DNA from 3 places in the Pseudactinotalea sp. Z1732 genome. Region 1 is predicted to be linked to each of the others. Evidence: riboswitches for the same ligand, from Rfam matches in the RefSeq annotation. Region 1 holds a riboswitch; each other region holds the start of a gene.
The links. A riboswitch is a leader RNA that binds a small molecule or an ion and turns the genes downstream of it on or off. The one in region 1 is predicted to bind thiamine pyrophosphate.
Positions count from the first base shown of each region.

Region 2: it holds a riboswitch for thiamine pyrophosphate, as region 1 does, so the genes downstream of both, ACPL7H_RS01885 (thiamine ABC transporter substrate-binding protein) here and thiM (hydroxyethylthiazole kinase) in region 1, are expected to answer to the same signal.
Region 3: it holds a riboswitch for thiamine pyrophosphate, as region 1 does, so the genes downstream of both, ACPL7H_RS11925 (YkoF family thiamine/hydroxymethylpyrimidine-binding protein) here and thiM (hydroxyethylthiazole kinase) in region 1, are expected to answer to the same signal.

Region 1 is NZ_JBMPQC010000003.1:363,344-369,533, reverse strand. It holds gene thiD (bifunctional hydroxymethylpyrimidine kinase/phosphomethylpyrimidine kinase) at 1-655, opposite strand, end outside; gene thiE (thiamine phosphate synthase) at 652-1,320, opposite strand; gene thiM (hydroxyethylthiazole kinase) at 1,321-2,205, opposite strand; TPP riboswitch at 2,194-2,291, opposite strand; gene ACPL7H_RS08950 (LLM class flavin-dependent oxidoreductase) at 2,549-3,748, shown strand; gene ACPL7H_RS08945 (FMN reductase) at 3,767-4,384, shown strand; gene ACPL7H_RS08940 (LolA family protein) at 4,504-5,697, shown strand; gene ACPL7H_RS08935 (ABC transporter ATP-binding protein) at 5,694-6,190, shown strand, end outside.
Region 2 is NZ_JBMPQC010000001.1:394,488-400,677, forward strand. It holds gene ACPL7H_RS01875 (ABC transporter ATP-binding protein) at 1-222, opposite strand, end outside; gene ACPL7H_RS01880 (ABC transporter permease) at 223-2,001, opposite strand; gene ACPL7H_RS01885 (thiamine ABC transporter substrate-binding protein) at 2,180-3,334, opposite strand; TPP riboswitch at 3,382-3,497, opposite strand; gene ACPL7H_RS01890 (DUF4235 domain-containing protein) at 3,590-3,832, shown strand; gene mnhG (monovalent cation/H(+) antiporter subunit G) at 3,859-4,233, opposite strand; gene ACPL7H_RS01900 (monovalent cation/H+ antiporter complex subunit F) at 4,230-4,580, opposite strand; gene ACPL7H_RS01905 (Na+/H+ antiporter subunit E) at 4,577-5,242, opposite strand; gene ACPL7H_RS01910 (Na+/H+ antiporter subunit D) at 5,239-6,190, opposite strand, start outside.
Region 3 is NZ_JBMPQC010000005.1:257,430-263,619, reverse strand. It holds gene ACPL7H_RS11945 (NAD(P)-dependent oxidoreductase) at 1-812, opposite strand, end outside; gene ACPL7H_RS11940 (hypothetical protein) at 809-1,102, opposite strand; gene ACPL7H_RS11935 (NCS2 family permease) at 1,423-2,907, shown strand; gene ACPL7H_RS11930 (hypothetical protein) at 3,120-3,869, shown strand; gene ACPL7H_RS11925 (YkoF family thiamine/hydroxymethylpyrimidine-binding protein) at 3,932-4,618, opposite strand; TPP riboswitch at 4,661-4,767, opposite strand; gene ACPL7H_RS11920 (hypothetical protein) at 4,910-5,863, opposite strand.

The DNA of each region.
Region 1 (6,190 bases):
TCGCCGAGGAGAGCGAGCAACCGGTGCCGTGGGTGTTGGGAGTGTCGATCCACGCCGAGGACACCTGGGTGACGCTGCCACCGGGCCAGACCAGCAGATCGGTGGCCCGTTCCCCGGGCAGGTGCCCGCCCTTGGCCAGCACGCTCACCCCGTACTTCCTGGCCACCTGGCGCGCCTGCGCCGTTGCCTCCTCCCAGTCCCCAGCGGTCTCGGTTTCGGCGAGCACAGCCAGTTCGGGGATGTTCGGGGTGATCAACCCGGCCCGTGCGATGAGGCCGGACAGCGCCCCGGAGGTATCGGCGTCCAGCAGTCGGTCTCCGCTGGTGGCCACCATCACCGGATCGAGCACCACGTAGGCTGCCGTGCTGCGCTCCAGCCACCCGGTGACCACCTCGATGGTGGCCGTGTTTGCCAGCATCCCGATCTTGACCGCATCGACCCGGATGTCCTCGCTGATCGCCTCGAGTTGGTCGACCAGGAACTGCGGTGGGGGGACGTGCACACCCCGGACCCCGCGGGTGTTCTGTGCGGTCAGCGCAGTGACCGCCGCCATGCCGTATCCGCCGTTGGCCGCGATCGACTTGATGTCCGCCTGGATCCCCGCGCCCCCGGAGGGGTCGGATCCGGCGATGGACAAGACGCGCGGAATGCTCATGCGCCGGCCTTGCCCGGGCCGGATCCTGCGGCGTCCCAGTCGGTACGCAGCCCCCGGGCCACCGTCTCGGGATCCGGCGCCGCACACAACGCCGAGACCACTGCCACCCCGCCGGCCCCGGCCCGCCGCAGCGGCCCGGCGTCCTCGGGCCGCACGCCGCCGATCGCCACGCACGGCAGCGGCGTCCGGGCGGCGAACCGGCCGAACCCCTCGATACCGAGCGCGTCCGGGTGGTCGGTCTTCGTCGTCGTCGGCCGGATCACCCCCACTCCCAGGTAGTCGACGGTGCCCCCGGGTAGGGCGGCGACGGCTTCTAGGTGCGCGACTGTATTGGCAGTGAGACCGACGATCGCCTCCGGTCCCAGTTCCGCACGGGCCGCGACCGCTGCGTCATCGAGTTGCCCCAGGTGCACCCCGTGCACCGGCAGGCCGCGGCTGCGTGCGGCGACGACGGCGTCGAGCCGGTCGTTGACGAGCAGGCGCGCCCGGCCATCGATCACCTCGGCGAGGTGCGTCAACTGACGCAGGTGATCGTCCAGGTCGGCCTCCTTGTCCCGCAGTTGCACGGTGTGCACCCCCCCGGCCACCGCGGCTGCCACCGTGGCGGGCACGCCGCGCGGTGCGCACAACTCGCGGTCGGTGACCAGGTAGATGCCCGGCTGCATTCAGGCCTCCTGCGGGTCCGGCGCCGGTGCCGCCAGCACCTCGACCCGAGCCTGCTCGATCACCTGCTCCGGGGTGATGCCGGCCAGTGCGTCCAGGAACGCGGGCAGGAACGTGCCCGGGCCGTGAGCGTCGGTGGCAGCCTGTTCGGCGGCGATGCCGTAGACCACGTGCGCGGCGGCTACCGCGGTCAGCGCGCTGGTGGTCCCACGGGCACCGAGCATCGCGGCGATGATCGAGCCGAGTGCGCAGCCGGCGCCGGTGATCCGGGTGAGCAGCGGGTGGCCGTTATCGACCCTGATGGCCGCTGACCCGTCGGTGATGAGGTCACGCGCACCGGAGACCGCCACCACCATCGAGGTCTCGCGGGCCAGGGCTGCGGCGACCGGGGCGGCTGTGTCGGTGTCGTCTGCGGAATCCACCCCGCGCCCACCGGCCCCGGCGCCTGCCAGTGCGATGATCTCCGAGGCGTTGCCGCGCACTGCCGTGGGCCCGGCGGCGAGCAGTTCGGCGGCGAAACCGGTGCGCAACGGCAGGGCTCCGATCGCCACCGGGTCAAGCACCCACGGGGTGCCGGCTTCGCTCGCGGCGCTCACCGCCGCCCGGCCGGCGTCGCGCTGCTGATGGGACAACGTGCCCAGGTTGATCAGCAGTCCGGAAGCCATCGGGGCGAACACCCCCGCCTCCTCGGCCGTGTCCACCATGGCCGGTGCCGCCCCGATCGCCAGTAACGCGTTGGCGGAGAAGTTCGTAGCCACGTGGTTGGTGATGTTGTGCACCAACGGGCTGTGCTCCCGCAGGGCTCGCAGCAGGTGCGCGGCCTGCTCTGTCACGTCGACCGCCTCCGGAAGGCCTACCGATTCGGTGTGACCGGAGACATCAGTCATGGACATTCCCTTCGCTAGTACGAACTAGTGCAGGTTCGACGGGTGTCATCTCAGCCGCGCGGTGGGCGGCACCCCGTGTCGTGATCTCCGAGTCTAACAACCCCACCCCGCAGAAGGTCGGGTCACCCCACACCGGCCGCCCCCCCGCCGCCACCCACGCCGCCCTCACCGCAACCACCACCGCCGAGGGCGACCCTGGCGGTCGAGGGCGAGTGGTAGGAACGTCGCCGTCGACCACAACGCTCGTTCTCGAGGGCGGCAGTGTGCCGGAATAGATCCGGTGGCGGTGATGTTTGTAGGGGTGTATATGCAAATGCATCGAGTTTCTTGAGAGGCCTGCACCATGCAGTTCGGAATCTTCAGCGTCAGTGACGTCACCACTGACCCCAGCACCGGTCACACGCCGAACGACACCGAGCGGGTACGGGCGATGATGACCATCGCCCAGCACGCCGATCAGGCGGGGTTGGACGTCTTCGCCACCGGTGAACACCACAACCCGCCGTTCGTGGCCTCCTCGCCCACCACGATGCTGGGCTACCTGGCCGGGACCACCAAGCACATCACGCTGTCCACCGCGACCACCCTGATCACCACCAACGACCCGGTGAAGATCGCCGAGGACTACGCCATGCTGCAGGTGCTCGCAGACGGCCGGATGGACCTGATGTTGGGCCGCGGTAACACCGGCCCGGTCTACCCCTGGTTCGGCCAGGACATCCGCCAGGGCGTGAACCTCGCGATCGAGAACTACGCCCTGCTGCGCCGCCTGTGGACCGAGGACGTGGTGGACTGGGACGGGAAGTTCCGCACTCCGCTGCAGGGCTTCACCGCCACCCCCCGCCCGCTGGACGGGGTGCCGCCGTTCGTGTGGCACGGCTCCATCCGTACCCCCGAGATCGCCGAGCAGGCCGCCTTCTACGGCGACGGGTTCCTGCACAACAACATCTTCTGGCCGATCGACCACACCAAGAAGATGGTCAGTTTCTACCGGAAGCGCTTCGAGCACTACGGCCACGGCAAGGCGGACCAGGCGATCGTGGGCCTGGGCGGACAGTTCTTCGCCCGGAAGAATTCCCAGGACGCGTGGAACGAGTTCCGGCCCTACTTCGACAACGCCCCGGTCTACGGTCACGGACCCTCGATGGAGGACTTCACCCGCGAGACCCCCCTGACCGTGGGTTCACCGCAGCAGATCATCGACCGCTACGCCACGATGCGCGAGCACGTGGGCGACTATCAGCGGCAGTTGTTCCTCATCGATCACGCCGGGTTGCCGTTGAAGACGGTGCTGGAGCAGATCGACATCCTGGCCGAGGAGATCGTGCCGGCGCTGCGCGAGATCAACGAGGCAGCCCGTCCCGCGCATGTCCCCTCGAACCCGCCCAGCCACGCCGACCGGGTGGCCCAGGTCGCCGAGGCCGGCACGTCCCAGGGCCAGCACGTGGCCGGCGAGGACCGCTGGACCGGCCGCCGAGCCGAGGACGACGTCGCTACCGCCGCCGCCGGCGCCGCCCAGCGTGGCGCCGCGTTCGGACTCTGAAGAAAGGACTCACCCCTGATGACTACCCGCACGATCGTCGCCATCTCCGGTGGCCTGAACAAGCCCTCCTCGACCCGGCTGCTCACCGACCGGCTGGTCGAGGCCGCCGTGAGTGAACTCAAGGCCCGCGGCGTCCAGGCGCAGGTGGAGGTCGTGGAACTGCGCGACCACGCCCACGACACCGTCAACGCGATGCTGTCCGGGTTCCCCTCCGGAGACCTCAAGGGAGTGCTGGAGCGCCTCGCCGCCGCCGACGGCGTCATCGCCGTCAGCCCGATCTACACCACCGGAGCGTCGGGGTTGTTCAAGTCCTTCGTGGACATCATCGAGAAGGAGGCCCTGACCGGGATGCCGGTACTGCTGGGGGCCACCGGCGGTACCGCGCGGCACTCCCTGGCGCTGGAGTACGCGATCCGGCCGATGTTCACCTACCTGCGGACCGACGTGGTCACCACCGCGGTGTTCGTCGCCACCGACGACTGGTCCGGTCAGGCCGACGACGTCAATCCGCTCCCGGCCCGGATCAGCCGGGCCGGTCGCGAACTCGCCGAACTCGTGGCGGCCCGGGACGAGACCCGCCCGGGCGACCTGTACGACGACGTCCCCTCCTTCGAGGCGATGTTCTCCAAACTCTGAGCAACGCTCAGCCGAGGTCCGTACCCGCCGCGGGCGCCTTATCGCACCGGGAATGGTGAGTACTGGTCGGCGGCCACGGCGGGGCGTATGGTCGAACCAGCACTCTCAAGGAGGTCACGATGACCCGCAGATGGCACCGCTGGCTACCGGCCGCAGTGGTCGGCGTCGTGATCGCGGGCGGGGTCGGGCTCGCGGCGCAGGCCGATTCGGCCGACCTGCCCGAGAAGTCACCCGAGGACGTCCTGACCATGGTGGCCGAGCACTCGGTGGAGGCATTCTCCGGGGAGTTCCAGACGAGCACCGAACTCGGACTGCCCGATCTGTCCGGCCTGGATGGTGCCTTCGGCCACGGGAACCGCGGCGGCATGCCGGCACCGGATCTCGCTGAGGATGCCGCACCGGAGCAGACCCAGGGCGCCGGTGATGAGAACGCCGGGCAGCGCGGCGGCTCCGGAGTGGGTGAGGTCCTGGAGTTGCTGACCGGCGAGCACACCGCACGGGTCTACGTCGACGGGCAGCAGGGGCGCATCCAGGTGCTGGACGATCTGGCCGAACGGAACGTGATCCGCACCGAGGAGGAGGTGTGGTTCTACGACTCCCGTGAGAATGCCGCCACCCACCTGGCGTTGCCGGCACCCGGCGACGAGGTGTGCCGCCCCGGCCAGGGGCCACACGGTTCCTGGTTCGACCACGGCGGCCAGCCGCCTGGCCCCGGGCCGGTCCCCACACCGGATGAGGTCGCCGCCGACGTTCTGCAGGCCCTGGAGACCGATACCGACGTCACCGTCGGCGCGGGCGAACGCGTGGCCGGGCGTTCGGCCTACACCCTGGTGCTGGCGCCCGGCAGCGAACACTCCCTGGTGGAGCAGGTGGCCTTGGCCGTCGACGCAGAGACGGGCTTCCCGCTGGGCGTCACCGTGCACGCCCGCGGCCAGGACGAACCGGCGGTTCGGGCCCAGTACAGCGCGATCACGTTCGAGCCCCCCGATGCCACGCTCTTCGACTTCACCCCGCCCGCCGGGGCGAGCGTGGAGGAGGTGGAGCTCCCGCCGTGCCCGGAGGGGGCCGGGACCGGGGCACCCGAGAAGCCGGACGACCACGTGGTGATCGGGCAGGGTTGGGACGCGGTCCTGGTGCTACCGGTGGACGAATCCGGCGCACTGGATGATCCACTCGTGCGCGAACTCACCCAGGACACCGGCGCCGGGCGTCTGCTGTCCACAAACCTGCTGTCCGTGCTGGTAACCGACGACGGGCAGGCCCTGATCGGTGCCGTCACCCCGGAGTACCTGCAGTCCCTCGCCGGGTCGTGACCGAACTCGCCGTCCGCACCGAGGGCCTGACCAAGACGTTCGGTACGCACAAGGCCGTCGACGACCTCGACCTCGTGGTCCCGCGCGGAAGCGTGTTCGGGTTCCTCGGGCCCAACGGCTCGGGCAAGACCACCACGATCCGACTGCTGCTCGGGCTGGCCTCGGCCACGGCCGGCACCGCGCACGTGCTCGGGCACCACATGCCACAGGGCCTGGGTGAGGTCCTGCCACGAGTCGGCGCCCTCGTGGAAGGACCCGCGCACTATCCCTACTTGTCCGGTGCGGCGAACCTGCGGCGCCTGGATGCGGCCAACCCTGCCGCCCCGCCCCGCACCCGGGAGACCCGCGTGGCGGCGGCACTGGAGAAGGTCGGTCTGAGTCACGCCGGAACCAAGCGGGTGCGCGCCTACTCCCTGGGCATGAAGCAGCGACTCGGGATCGCCGGCGCCCTCCTGATGCCACGGGAACTGCTCGTGCTCGACGAACCGACCAA
Region 2 (6,190 bases), on a different contig from region 1:
CGGCACGTCGCTCAGGTCCGCCCCCTCCCAGCACACCCGGCCGCGATCGAGTGGCTCCAGGCCGGCCACCGCACGCAACAGCGAGGACTTGCCACAGCCGGAGGGCCCCAGCAGGGCGACCACCTCCGCCGGCGCCACCTGCAGGCTCACCCGGTCCACCGCCGTCGTCCGCGGTTCCCGGACGCCGTAGCGGACCACGGCGTCATCGATGGTCAGGGACATCTAGAACTCACCCGTCCGTTCCGACCGCAACCGTTCGGCCACTCCCATGATGGTGGCGGTCAGCAACGCCAGCAGGACCGACGCGGCCAGGGCCATCCCGTAGTTCTCCGCACCGGGGCGCCCGATCAGCCGGAAGATGACCACCGGCAGGGTGGGTGCGTCGGGGCGGGCCAGGAAGGCGGTGGCGCCGAACTCCCCGAGGGAGACGGCGAACGCGAATCCGATCGCCAGCCCGAGCGACCGCACCAGGAAGGGCCCGTCGACGTGGGCGAGCACCCGGCCCGGAGAGGCGCCCAGCACCGCGGCGCTCTCGCGCTGTCGCGGGTCGATCGCCCGCAGCACCGGCAGCACCGTGCGCACCACCAGCGGAATCGCTACCACCGCCTGGGCGATCGGAATCAGGATCATCGACGTGCGCAGGTCCAGCGGCGGCCGGTTCAAGGTAATCAGGAACCCGAACCCGACCGTCACCGCCGACACCCCCAGGGGGAGCATGAAGAGGGTGTCCAGTCCCCAGACCGCACGGCGAGCGTGCACGTTGCGCGGCCGGCGCGAGACCACCAGCGCCACCAGTGCGCCCACCACCACCGCGATCACGGTGGCATCCACAGCCACCCGCAGGGAGTTCGCGGCCGCGTCCCACACCGTCACGGTGAGCGCGTTCGGTCCGCCGGTGCTGCCCAGGGCCACGTAGTTGTCCAGCCCCCACGTACCCGACGGCGTGCGCAGCGAGCGCACCACCAGCGCAGCCAGGGGCAGCGCGAGCAGGCCCACGATCACCACGGCGGTCACCGCGGCCACCGGCAGATCCGGCCCCGGGCGGCCCCAGCGGGCGGCGAACCGGCCTCGACTTCGAGCCGTTTGGCCGAGACCGACGGTGCGGACACTCGACTTCGCCCGTAACCCTCGCTCTCGACGCCGCGGCACGGGCTGCCACAACCGCAGCCGGCGTGCCTGGTGCTGGGCGCCGTGTAGTTTCAGGGCCGCCTCCCGCCGGGCCCGGGCACGGGAGAAGGTGATGAGCGCGGCGGTCACCACCGAGAGTTGCAGCACCGAGAGCACCGCGGCGGTGCGCAGGTCGAGGAACTGGGTGGTCTGGATCCAGATCTCGGTCTCGATGGTGCCGAACCGGATCCCGCCCAGCACCAGCACCACACCGAACGCAGTGGAACAGAACAGGAACACCACCGAGGCGGCGGAGGTGATTGCCGGGGTCAGCGCCGACATTGTCACAGACCAGAAGGCGCGCGCAGGGGAGGCGCCCAGCGCCCGGGCGCTCTGCTCGGTGCGCGGGTCCAGACGCTCCCAGAACCCGCCCACGGTCCGCACCACGATCGCGTAGTTGAAGAACACCAGCGCCAGCACGATCGCGGTGAAGGTGCGATCCAGGCCCAGGAATCCCAGCGGCCCGTCAGCGGCCAGCAAGGCCCGGAACGCCACCCCCACCACCACGGTGGGTAGCACGAACGGGATCGTGATCAATGCCCGCAGGATCCGCTGGCCGCGGAACGTGCGCCGGTACAGCACATAGGCACCGGGAACGCCCAGCAGCACCGAGAAGACGGTGCCGAGCACCCCCAGCGCGATCGTGAGGAAGAGGATCCGCCAGGTGCGCGGGCGGGCGAACACCTCGGTGAAGCCGCTGAGGTCCCACGCCCCGTCCGGCACGAAACCGCGCAACACCAAGGTGGTCACCGGCCAGGCGAAGAAGATGGCCAGGAACACCAGCGGCACGGCGGCCGCGAGCACCCAGACCCAACCTCGCAGCCACCGTGCCATGCTCAGGACCCGTCCTGCCCGGCGGCCCGCGACCGACAGGTTGACGTGGTGCGCAGACCCGCCCGGGCGGCAGCGCAACGCCCGGCCACGCAGACCCGGACAGGACCGGGCCGTGCCGGGCTGGGCCGGGTCAGGCTGGGCCGTCCCGGGCTGGGCCGGGCGGTGCTGGCTCCCATCCTCAGCCGATCACGATGTCGGTCCAAGCCTGGATCCAGTCCTGACGGTTCTCATCGATCTCGGCCGGGTCCACCGTCAACGGTTCCTCGGCGAGGGGGGCCCATCGGGTCCACTCCTGCGGGAGTTCCAGGTCGTGGTTGACCGGGTACATGTACATCTGGCCGGGAATGTCGGCCTGGACGGCGTCGCTGAGCAGGAAGTCGATGAACGCCTCGGCGCCCTCGGGGTTGTCCGCCCCGGCCAGCACCCCGGCGTACTCCACCTGACGGAAGCATGAGGTGAGCATCGCCGTCGTCGTCGGGTCCTCCCCGTCCGGTCCGACCTCGAAGGCCGGCGACGTGGAGTAGGACAACGCCACCGGGCGCGGGCCCTGCCCGACCGAGCCGGAGAACTCCTCGGAGTAGGCGGTGGACCAGGAGTCGACGACGAGCAGGCCGTTGTCGGCCAGGTCCTGCCAGTACTGCGTCCAGCCGTCCCCGAACTCGGCGACCGTTGCCAACAGGAACGCCAGGCCGGGTGAGGACGTGGCCGGGTTGGTCACCACCACGTGGTCGGCGTAGTCGGGCCCGGTCAGGTCGGCCAGGTCGGACGGCTCGGCGACTCCGGCCTCGGAGTACCAGGCGGTGTCGATGTTCAGACACACATCGCCCACGTCGATCGGTGTGAGTTCGTCTCCGCCGTCGATCAGGTAGTCCTCGGCGGCCGGGGGCAGCGCAGCGGAGGTGTAGGGGCTGAAGACGTCCTCGGCGATGCCGCGGGAGGCGAAGGAGTTGTCGATGCCGTAGGCGACGTCGCCCAGGGGCGCGTCCTTGGTCAGGATCAGCTGGTTCACCAGGGCTCCCCCGTCACCGGGTGCGCTGAAGGACAGCGTGTAGCCGGAGTCGGACTCGAACTGGCTGATCAGATCCTCCGAGACGTGGAACGAGTCGTGCGTGACCACCTGGACCGTGCCTTCGCCGCCGGTGGTCTCGCCCTCCCCTACTGCGGTGGAGTCCGCGTCGTCGTCAGTGGGGGTGTCGGGGTTGTCGTTCCCGGCGCCCACCGTGCAGCCGGCCACGGCCAGTGCCAGGGCGGTGAACGCGGCAAGGTGTCCGATCCGCCCGGGGTCCGGGCCGACCCGCCCGGGCCGGCGGCGAGACATGGTGTGGTGATTCATTCTTCCTCCTCAGCGTGATGTGAGAAGGGGTCCGCGGCGCGACGCCACGGGAGAGATGCTCGACTCCCTTCGCCGGTGCTAACCGGAGCAGGTTCGAGGGTCTGCGGGTGGCCGCACTCTCAGCGCCGCACCTGACTCGGCCGACGCTCCCCTGTCGCACCCACGAGGCTACACCCCGTCGGCCGGTGCGGCCGACGGGCGCGCGAGGATCGTGGACGGCTACGCTGGGTGCAGTCGTCGTAAAGGAGATCTGCCATGGAGCGAGTCGTCACCGCCGTTGCCACCATCGTCGCCGGCCTCGTCGCGAACAAGGTCCTCGGGACCGCCTGGAAGAGCGTCACCGGTCATGAGCCACCAACCGACGACAAGGACGGAAGCATGCCCATCGCTGAGATCGTGCTCTTCGCGGCGATCTCCAGCGCGCTGGTGGCGTTGGTCCGCGCCTACGCCAGCCGCGGCGCCCACAAGTGGCTGTCCAGCGGCGACGTCGCTCGTTGACCAGCGCGAGGCCGGCACCGGCACGTTCAGGCCTGGGTGTCCTCGATCTCGGCGCGCGCGGCCTCCAGGTCCTCGGTGAGTTCATCGACTCCGAGCAGGTCTGAACGCACCTTGTCGGTGCGGTACCCTGCGCGGCCCACCATGTGCGCGGCGATCGGAGCGGTCACCAGTTGGAAGATGATCACCGGGAGCACCTTCCAACCCACTTGCCAGGATCCCAGCGTCAGGGCCAGCCCGTTCATCATCAGGATGATGCCGAGCACCTGAGGTTTGGTGGCTGCGTGCAACCGTGACAGCAGGTCCGGGAACCGGACCATCCCGATCGCTGCGACCATCACGAGCGCGCTGCCGGTGATGAAGAAGGCAGAGGCGACGATCTCGCGCAGCAGTTCCGAGTTCATCGCTCGTCCTCCTCGGCATCGTCATCCAGCGCATGCCTTGCCTCGAGCCGTTGGAGTTCCTCTTCGCTGAGGATCCGGCCCTCATCCTCCGGCTCTGCGGCCGCGAACCGCGCCAGGGTCACCGCCGCCACGAACCCGACGATTGCCATCACCGTCAGCAACGGCACCAGGTCCACCCGTCCGGTCGTGGCCGACCACAGGGCCACGGTGCCGATCAGGGCCGCGATCACCACATCAAGGCCCACGATCCGGTCCAGCATGCTCGGGCCGCGCTCCACGCGGAAGAGCGCCACCAGGACCGCTCCGACGACCAGGATCCCGCAGATCCACAACACCGGCGCACTCATCGGTCCACCTCCCCAGCGTTGCCATCGGAGGCCCCCGCAGCGCGCCCGGCAGGGCCGGGATCCAGCGCTGCCCGGTCCGGCCCACCCCACCAGCGCCGGCGCGGCAATCCGGCACGGGCCAGGTCTTCCTGGTTGGCCAGGGCGTACAACAGGCGCCGCTCCTGGAGGAGTACCTGCCGGCGGAAGGTCTCGACACCCCCGCTGGTGGGCAGATCGAGCACGTGCACGTAGAGGGTGCCGGTGAGCCGATGCGCCTCCACGATGATCGAACCGGGAACCAGTGAGGTGAAGACCCCGGTCAGGGTGAGGATCAGGTCGGACTCCGAACGCAGCCGGATGCGGATGACGCCGCCCTCGGGGCCCCGGCGCGGGTGCAGCGCCATCTTCGACACCTCCACCGAGGCGAGCAGCACATCGACGATGAAGCGGGCGATCAGCCACACCGCCCCGGGAATACTCACCCGGCCGGCGTATCCGACCGCGGGCATCGGTGTCAACAGCACCAGCAGCACCGCGACGCCGAACCCGGCCAGCACGTTGGCCAGGGTCGGGTCACCCCACAACAGCACCCACAGCGCGGTCATCCACAGCAGCATCGGCCATCGGTTCAGCCAAGCGCTCAGGCCGGTCGGAGCGGACGGGTGGGCAGGCTGGGTTCTCATTCGGGCTCCACCTGGTGGGAGATGCCCTCGCCACGTTCGCCGTCGGGCAGCACCGCCGAGACGTAGGGCGACTGGGCACGCAGGTCCCGCGCGGCCGCGTCGGTGTAGGCGTACAACGGACCGGCGACGACGGCGAGCAGCACTCCGATCGAGGCGATGACCGCTGCGGGGGCGAACATGCTGCGAGGTACGTCGGTCTCTGGCAGAGGCTGGGGGGCCGTCTGCCAGAACGCCTTGTTCCACGCCTTCACCACCGCGTACAGGGTGAGCAGTGACGTCACGAGGCTCGCGCCCACCGCGACATACGCCAGGGACGAATCGTGCTGGATGCCGGCCTGCACCAGACCCACTTTGCCCAGGAACCCTGACATGGGCGGGATTCCACCGAGGTTCATCGCTGGGATGAAGAACAAGATCGCCAGCGCCGGTGCGGCCTTGGTCAGGCTGCCGAGGCGCTCCAACGAGGTGCTGCCACCCCTGCGCTCGATCAGCCCTGCCACGAGGAACAATGCCGTCTGCACGGTGATGTGGTGGGTCACGTAGAAGATCGATGCGGACAGGCCGAGTTGATTCGCGAGGGCGATTCCGAACACCATGTAGCCGATGTGGCTGACCAGGGTGAAGGACAGCAGTCGCTTGATGTCGTCCTGGGCCACGGCGCCGAGGATGGCCACCACCATGGTGACGATCGCGGCCACGATCAGGATCGTGTCCATCCGCCCGTCGGTGAACAGCAGCGTCTGGGTACGGATGATGGCATACACGCCGACCTTGGTGAGCAGCCCGGCGAAGACCGCGGTGACCGGTGCCGGGGCTGTGGGATAGGAGTCGGGTAGCCACATCGACAGCGGGAAGACCGCCGCCTTGATGCCGAAGGCCAGTAACAACAGGATCTGCAGCACCAGGGAGACATTCGGATCGATCTCCGCCAGGCGCACGTTCAACTGC
Region 3 (6,190 bases), on a different contig from region 1:
CAGTACGGGTCGTCGGCTGGCAGCGGTTCGGTGCGGAACACATCGAGTGCGGCTCCGCCGATGCTGCCCTGGTGCAACGCCTCCAGCAGCGCCGCATCATCCACGGTGGCCCCGCGGCCCACGTTGACGAACCAGGCGTGCTGCGGCAGCGCCTCGAACACCGCGGCGTCCACGATGGCCTCGGTGCGGGGGTTGGCGGGCAGGATGTTGATCAGCACATCGGTGCGGGGGAGTTCGTCCGGCAGGTCCGCCGCGGTGATCACCGGGAACCCGGCTCGCTCCCCGGCGGTGGAGGCCACCCCGGTCACGGTGGCGCCCATCGCGGCCATCCAGGGGGCCAGCTTCTGCCCGATGGAGCCGAAGCCCCAGATCAGCACCCGGGCCCCGGACAGGGTGGAGAAGTTGCCGGTGCGCAGCGCCTGGTTGCCGCCCAGGCGGGTCTCGTCCCATTCGTTGTCGGCCTGGTAGAGCACGCACAGGTCCAGTCGGCGGGCCGCGGCCAGTACCATCGCGAGGGTGTGCTCGGCCACTGGACCGGCGTGCAGACCCAGCCCGGAGGTCATCGTGATGTCCTCGCTGAACCCGGCGTTCACCGCGGCGTCCATGCCGGCCATCAGGCCCTGCACCCACTTCAGGTTCGGCAGTTCCGCCGGGAGTTCGCCCATGCGGTGCCCGGGTGTGGCCCACAGCACGATCGCTTCGGCATCGCGGTGCTCCTGCGGGATCGGCTCGGTCACCGCGTAGGTGACGGGCTGCACCTGGTCGGGCAGGTTGAGGTCAAGGTTGATGGAGTCGGGCAGGAGCAGTTTCACGAAGGGTCCTGGGGGTCGGGGGCGGGTTCGGTGGTGGGTGCGCCGGTGGGTGCGGCGAATTCGGGACGTGGGCGTAGCCAGGCCCAGATCAGGCCGGCCGCGCCCAGCACGACGCCGGCCACGGCGAGCGAGACGAGTCGGCCGTCGGCGCCGTAGCCGAGCAGGTGGCGGGCGCCGAGCACCAGCAGGACGGCCAACCAGATCAGGATGCCCACGCTGAACATCAGCACGGAGGGCACCCTGGCCGGCTGCAACTCCTGTGGTGTTCGTTCGGGGTCGAGGCTGCGCACCTGTTGATGGTAGAGCCTCGGGCTACTGCGGTGGTGCGGCGGGTGCGGCGGCGCTGGCGGGCCGTGCGGCGGCGGTGGTGAAGGGCGCGCCGACGGCGGTGAGTGGCGCGGCGTTAGTGAGGTGTGCGCGGCGGTGGTGAGGTGTGCCGACGGTGAGGCGTGCGCGGCGGTGGTAGGGACGCGCCGACGGTGAACCGTGCGGCGGTGGCGGTGCTGCGGTGGTGACCCGCTGCGGTCGGGCGAGGTGCCGTCGTCGGGCAATTCCCACCTGATGGGCGGGATTGGACGGAACCGAGTTGGGCTGGCCAAGATAGTGCCCCATGGGACAATCCACGCGCGAGGATGAGCGCACCTCCGGATTCGCCGGCTTCCTGGACCGCTACTTCGAGATCTCCGCGCGTGGCTCCACCATCGGGCGTGAGATCCGCGGCGGCCTGGTCACGTTCTTCGCGATGAGTTACATCATCGTCATCAACCCGCTCATCCTGGGCACCGTGCCCGACGGTACGGGCAACTTCATCGGCGGGATCGAGGAGCTGGCCGTCCCCCGGGTGGCGGCGACCACCGCCCTGGTCGCCGGGGTGCTGTGCATCGCGATGGGTCTGGTGGCGCGATTCCCACTGGCCATCGCCGCAGGCATGGGCCTGAACGCCGTAGTGGCCTACTCGATCGCCGCGCTGCCCGACGCCGGGCTGACCTGGGCCGACGCGATGGGCATCGTGGTGCTGGAGGGCATCATCATGCTCGTCCTGGTCCTGACCGGGTTCCGGCAGGCGGTGTTCCGCGCGGTTCCGTTCGAGTTGAAGATGGCCATCAGTGTGGGCATCGGATTGTTCATCGCCTTCGTCGGCCTCGTCAACGCCGGCATCATCCGGATCCCGGCCTCCATGGCCACGCCGGTGGAACTGGGGCTGAACGGGTCGCTGGGTGGGTGGCCCTCGCTGATCTTCGTGATCGGGCTGTTCACCGCCGGCATCCTGTGGGTGCGCAAGGTTCGCGGGGCGCTGCTGATCGCGATCGTGGTCGGCACCGGCCTGGCGATGCTCGCCGAGGCGTTCCTGAACGTGGGGCGGGCCTCGGAGGACAACCCCTGGGGTTGGCAGCTCAACCCGCCCGAGATCAGCGGTGAGATCATCTCGCTGCCCGACTTCGCCCTGCTGGGCCACTTCTCCCTGCTCGGGTCGATCGAGAAGGTCGGCATCGTCGTCGTCCTGCTGCTGGTGTTCACCCTGATGCTGGCCGACTTCTTCGACACCATGGGCACGATGGTGGCCGTGGGCGCCGAGGCCAAGTTGCTGGATGAGCAGGGCAACCCGCCGCGGACCCGAGAGATCCTGGTGGTGGACTCCTTCGGTGCCATCGCCGGCGGCGCGGGATCGGCCTCGACGGCGACCGCTTACATCGAATCCGCAGCCGGTGTCGGTGAGGGTGCCCGGACCGGGCTGAGCAGCGTGGTGGTCGGCATCGCGTTCCTGCTGGCCACGCTGTTCTCCCCGATCGTGGCGCTGGTGCCTTTCGAAGCGGCTACGCCGGTGTTGGTGCTGGTGGGCTTCCTGATGATGGCCCAGGTGACCGGGATCGACTGGAAGCGCACCGAGGTGGCGATCCCGGCGTTCCTGACCATCCTGATGATGCCGCTGACCTTCTCCATCGCCGCGGGGATGGGCGCCGGGTTCATCGCCTACGTGATCATCCAGGTGGGTGCCGGCCGGATCCGCAAGGTGCACCCGCTGATGTGGGTGACCTCGCTGATGTTCGTCTTCTACTTCGTGCGCGGTCCGATCGGAACGCTGCTCGGGGGTTAGTCCGGGCGGCGGTCCGGGCGCTGGGCGGCGCGGGCGGGCGCGGGGCGGCGCGGGTGGCGCGTCCGCCGGCGGCTTGGGCTTGGCGCGTGGTCCGGGTGGGCCGGTGTTCTGGGTGGGCCGGTGCTCCGGGTGGGTAGGTGCACCGGGTAACTGCTGCTCCGAGTGACCGCGCTGCGGTTGGTGCACCGGCGCCCGCCGATGGACCATGGGGTATGACCCGCTCCGCTTCGCCCCGCACCTGGAGGTTCTCCGGTCGGATCGCCGGGTGGGGGACCGCGGGTGGAACCCGGTTCGTCGTGGGCAACTGGCACACCACTCCGCTGGGGCCATTCGCGGGGGTGATGGTGCAGCATCCGCACGGGCATCGAGTGCTGCTGGCGCCATCGACGGAGGTCGCCGAGTTCGTCTCGGCCACGTACCAGTTCGATGCCGTCGAGCCCGCGAACGTGACCGTGCACCGGTATGCACCCAGGCCCCCGGCAGGTGCGCGTGCGCGTGACGCCGTTGCGTGGGGAATGGCAGATCCCGGCTCCTCCCAGCCGCCCGTACCGGCCGAGGCGCTGCCGCGGACCGTGCCCACCATGGCGGGGGAGCGGTGGCAGATCGAAGCCGGCCCGCTGTCCGCAACCGTGCAGATCGGCAAGCGGGCAGCGGTGGGTTGGCTGTTGCGCGCGCTGCCCGCTGCGGTGGCCGGTGCGCCCTGGTTCACCCTCCTGACCGATCCGGTCGCGCGGGTGGCCCTGCCAGGGGTGCGTACCCGCGGTTCGGCCGGGGGTGGGCGCAGGGAGTACTACGGCGCGAGCGACCTCCATCGTCTCGCCGGTGCTCGTACCTCGTGGGATGGAACGGACCTGGGCGCGATGGTTCCGATCGACCCGCCGGTGCGGTTCGGGTTCGCCTCCACCCCGGCGACGCCCAGCCTCACCGACTTGGTCACCACGGTGCGCGGCGGGGCTCCCTGAGCGCGTACCCCACACGGCCAGTGCGCGAGGCGGACGGGCCCTCGTGAACTGGTCTGGCGCGGTTACCTCCCGCGGGCCCGCGTGGGTGAGCCAACCGAGATGGTCAGGTGGGTCGCCACGTGCGGGACGGTGGTGCCCACCTGGGCCCACGCGTCGACGGCGGTGGCCACCACCTCCGCGAGGTCACCGGTGAGTTTGGTGGCGTAGTGGGCCGCTGGGGCGGCAACGCCGCGCTCCTGCGCTCGGGTGATGGCCGCCTCGATGATGGACATGTGTTCGCCGGCATCGTCCCCACCATCGAGTAGCGGGTACAGCGACCACTGCGCCACCGCCTCGATTCCGGTGGGTTCCAGGCGCACCGGGGCCACCTCGGGCAGGATCGTGGAGGTCAGGTCGCAGGTACGTTCGCCCGGGCAACCGCGGGAGAACAGCACATGGGCGGCGACGTGCCCGCCACCGGAGTGCCGGGAGGCGGCGGCGATGGCAGCCACGAGGTAACCGGCCAGGTCCTGTTCGGCCGGCACCGCCCGGGCACCGACGTATGTGCTGACCTCGTCGGTCTCGATCACCAGCCCCTCGGCGACGCCGCTCGCCTCCACCTCGGTGAGGGAGTCCAGGATCACGCGCACGAAGTCGTCGGTGTGCGGGTGGATGCTGAATCGCATCCCGACGCCCAGTTCGCGTGGGGTGGCCGCGCTGGTGCCGGTCGTGGCGACCTTCTCCGTGCTGCCGTGGCCGGTGGTGCTCATCGGTGTCCTCCGGCCCCGGGGTACCTCATGAGCCGCCGATGCTCATCGGCGGGTGCCCAACTCCCTACGCCGGTACGAACCGGATCAGGTGGACGGGTCTGCGGACTCTCCGCACTCTCAGCGCTCTGCGCGCTCCCCGGGGGTTGGTTCGACGCTAACCGTGGCGGACCGGCGCTGTCCACTCGGGTGCCGATCGGCCTCGGGCGCCTACCGGCGAAATCAGCATTAGTCGGTTCTACCTGCAGGTTCAGCCGATCAATGCTGACTTCGGCGGGGTCTGGTGGGCTGGGGTTAGGGGGTGGGGGTGGGTGAGGTGGGGGTGAGGGCTTGGCGGACTTGGTTGGCGATGGTGCCCGAGGGACGCAGGTCGCGGCTGGTGAATCGCAGGATGGTGGCATCCGCCTCGGCCAGCAACCGGTTCTGGCGCTGCCGGTCCCGGAAGAGCGCCTCGGGTTCGCTGTGGACCTGGCGTCCGTCCATCTCGACGATGATCCAACCGCCGTCACGGCGCCGCCACCCCATGTCACCGCGCCCGATGAACGTACCGGTGGCATCGCGCAACACCACCTGGAGTTGATCCGGTGGCAGGTCGTGGTCATGGCAGTCGAGCCGTGCCCACGTCTCTAATGGCGACTCGGCGCGACCATCCACCAGCGGCCACCACGAGCCGACCCGAGCGGCACCGCGCCGCCCCTGCAGTCGCCGGCGGACGTCGGTGAGGTCGCTGGTGTTGATGAGCCCTTGGTTGAGGGCCGAATCGATTACGGCCACCCCGTGATCACGTCGCAGGAGCGGCAGAGCGTGGACGAGCGCGGTGGGGACGTCGCTCACCTGCCAGCCGGCGTACCGGACCCGGACCGGTACGTCGCGATATCGGCGCACGACGACGCCGACCGGTCCCCGCAGCCAGCGCCCACCCGTGATTGCTACCTCCGGCGTCAACTGCTGGGGCAGTCCGGCGACCCCGTGCAGGGCCAGGGCGCAGCAACCCACGGCGATGGCGTTCTTACCCATCGCCAGCAGGCCGGTCCAGGCGGCCTTGCGCCGGGCCACGTCGAAGTTCGTTGGACGGTCCGGCTCGGTGTCGTAGACGCCGCGTACGACCCGCTGCCACATCCTGCGAGCCACCAGGGTGGCGCACCGGTCGGCACTGATGCCCAGAGCCCGACATTGCGCGGTCGAAATGAGGCCGCACTGCCAGCGGGTGTACCGCAGCAGGCCCTCCGGGATCGGCACCGTGCGCATGACGCCAGTAAGCACCAATCCCCTGCGCCCATAGCGGCTGCAGGTCAGCACCTGTGGACACAGTTTTCCCCCTGTGCATACCCGCCCACCCCCTGCCTCAACCATGCCCATCGCCCCCGCCCACCCCGTCATCCCCCGGCCGGGGGCCGGGAGTCGGGGGCCCGGGGGCCGGGGCCGGGAGTCGGGGGCCCGGGGGCCGGGGCCGGGAGTCGGGGGCCCGGGGGCCGGGGCCGGGAGTCGGGGGCCCGGGGGCTGGGGCCGGGAGTCGGGGGCCCGGGGGCCGGGGCCGGGAGTCGGGAGCCCGGGGGCCGGGGCCGGGAGTCGGGA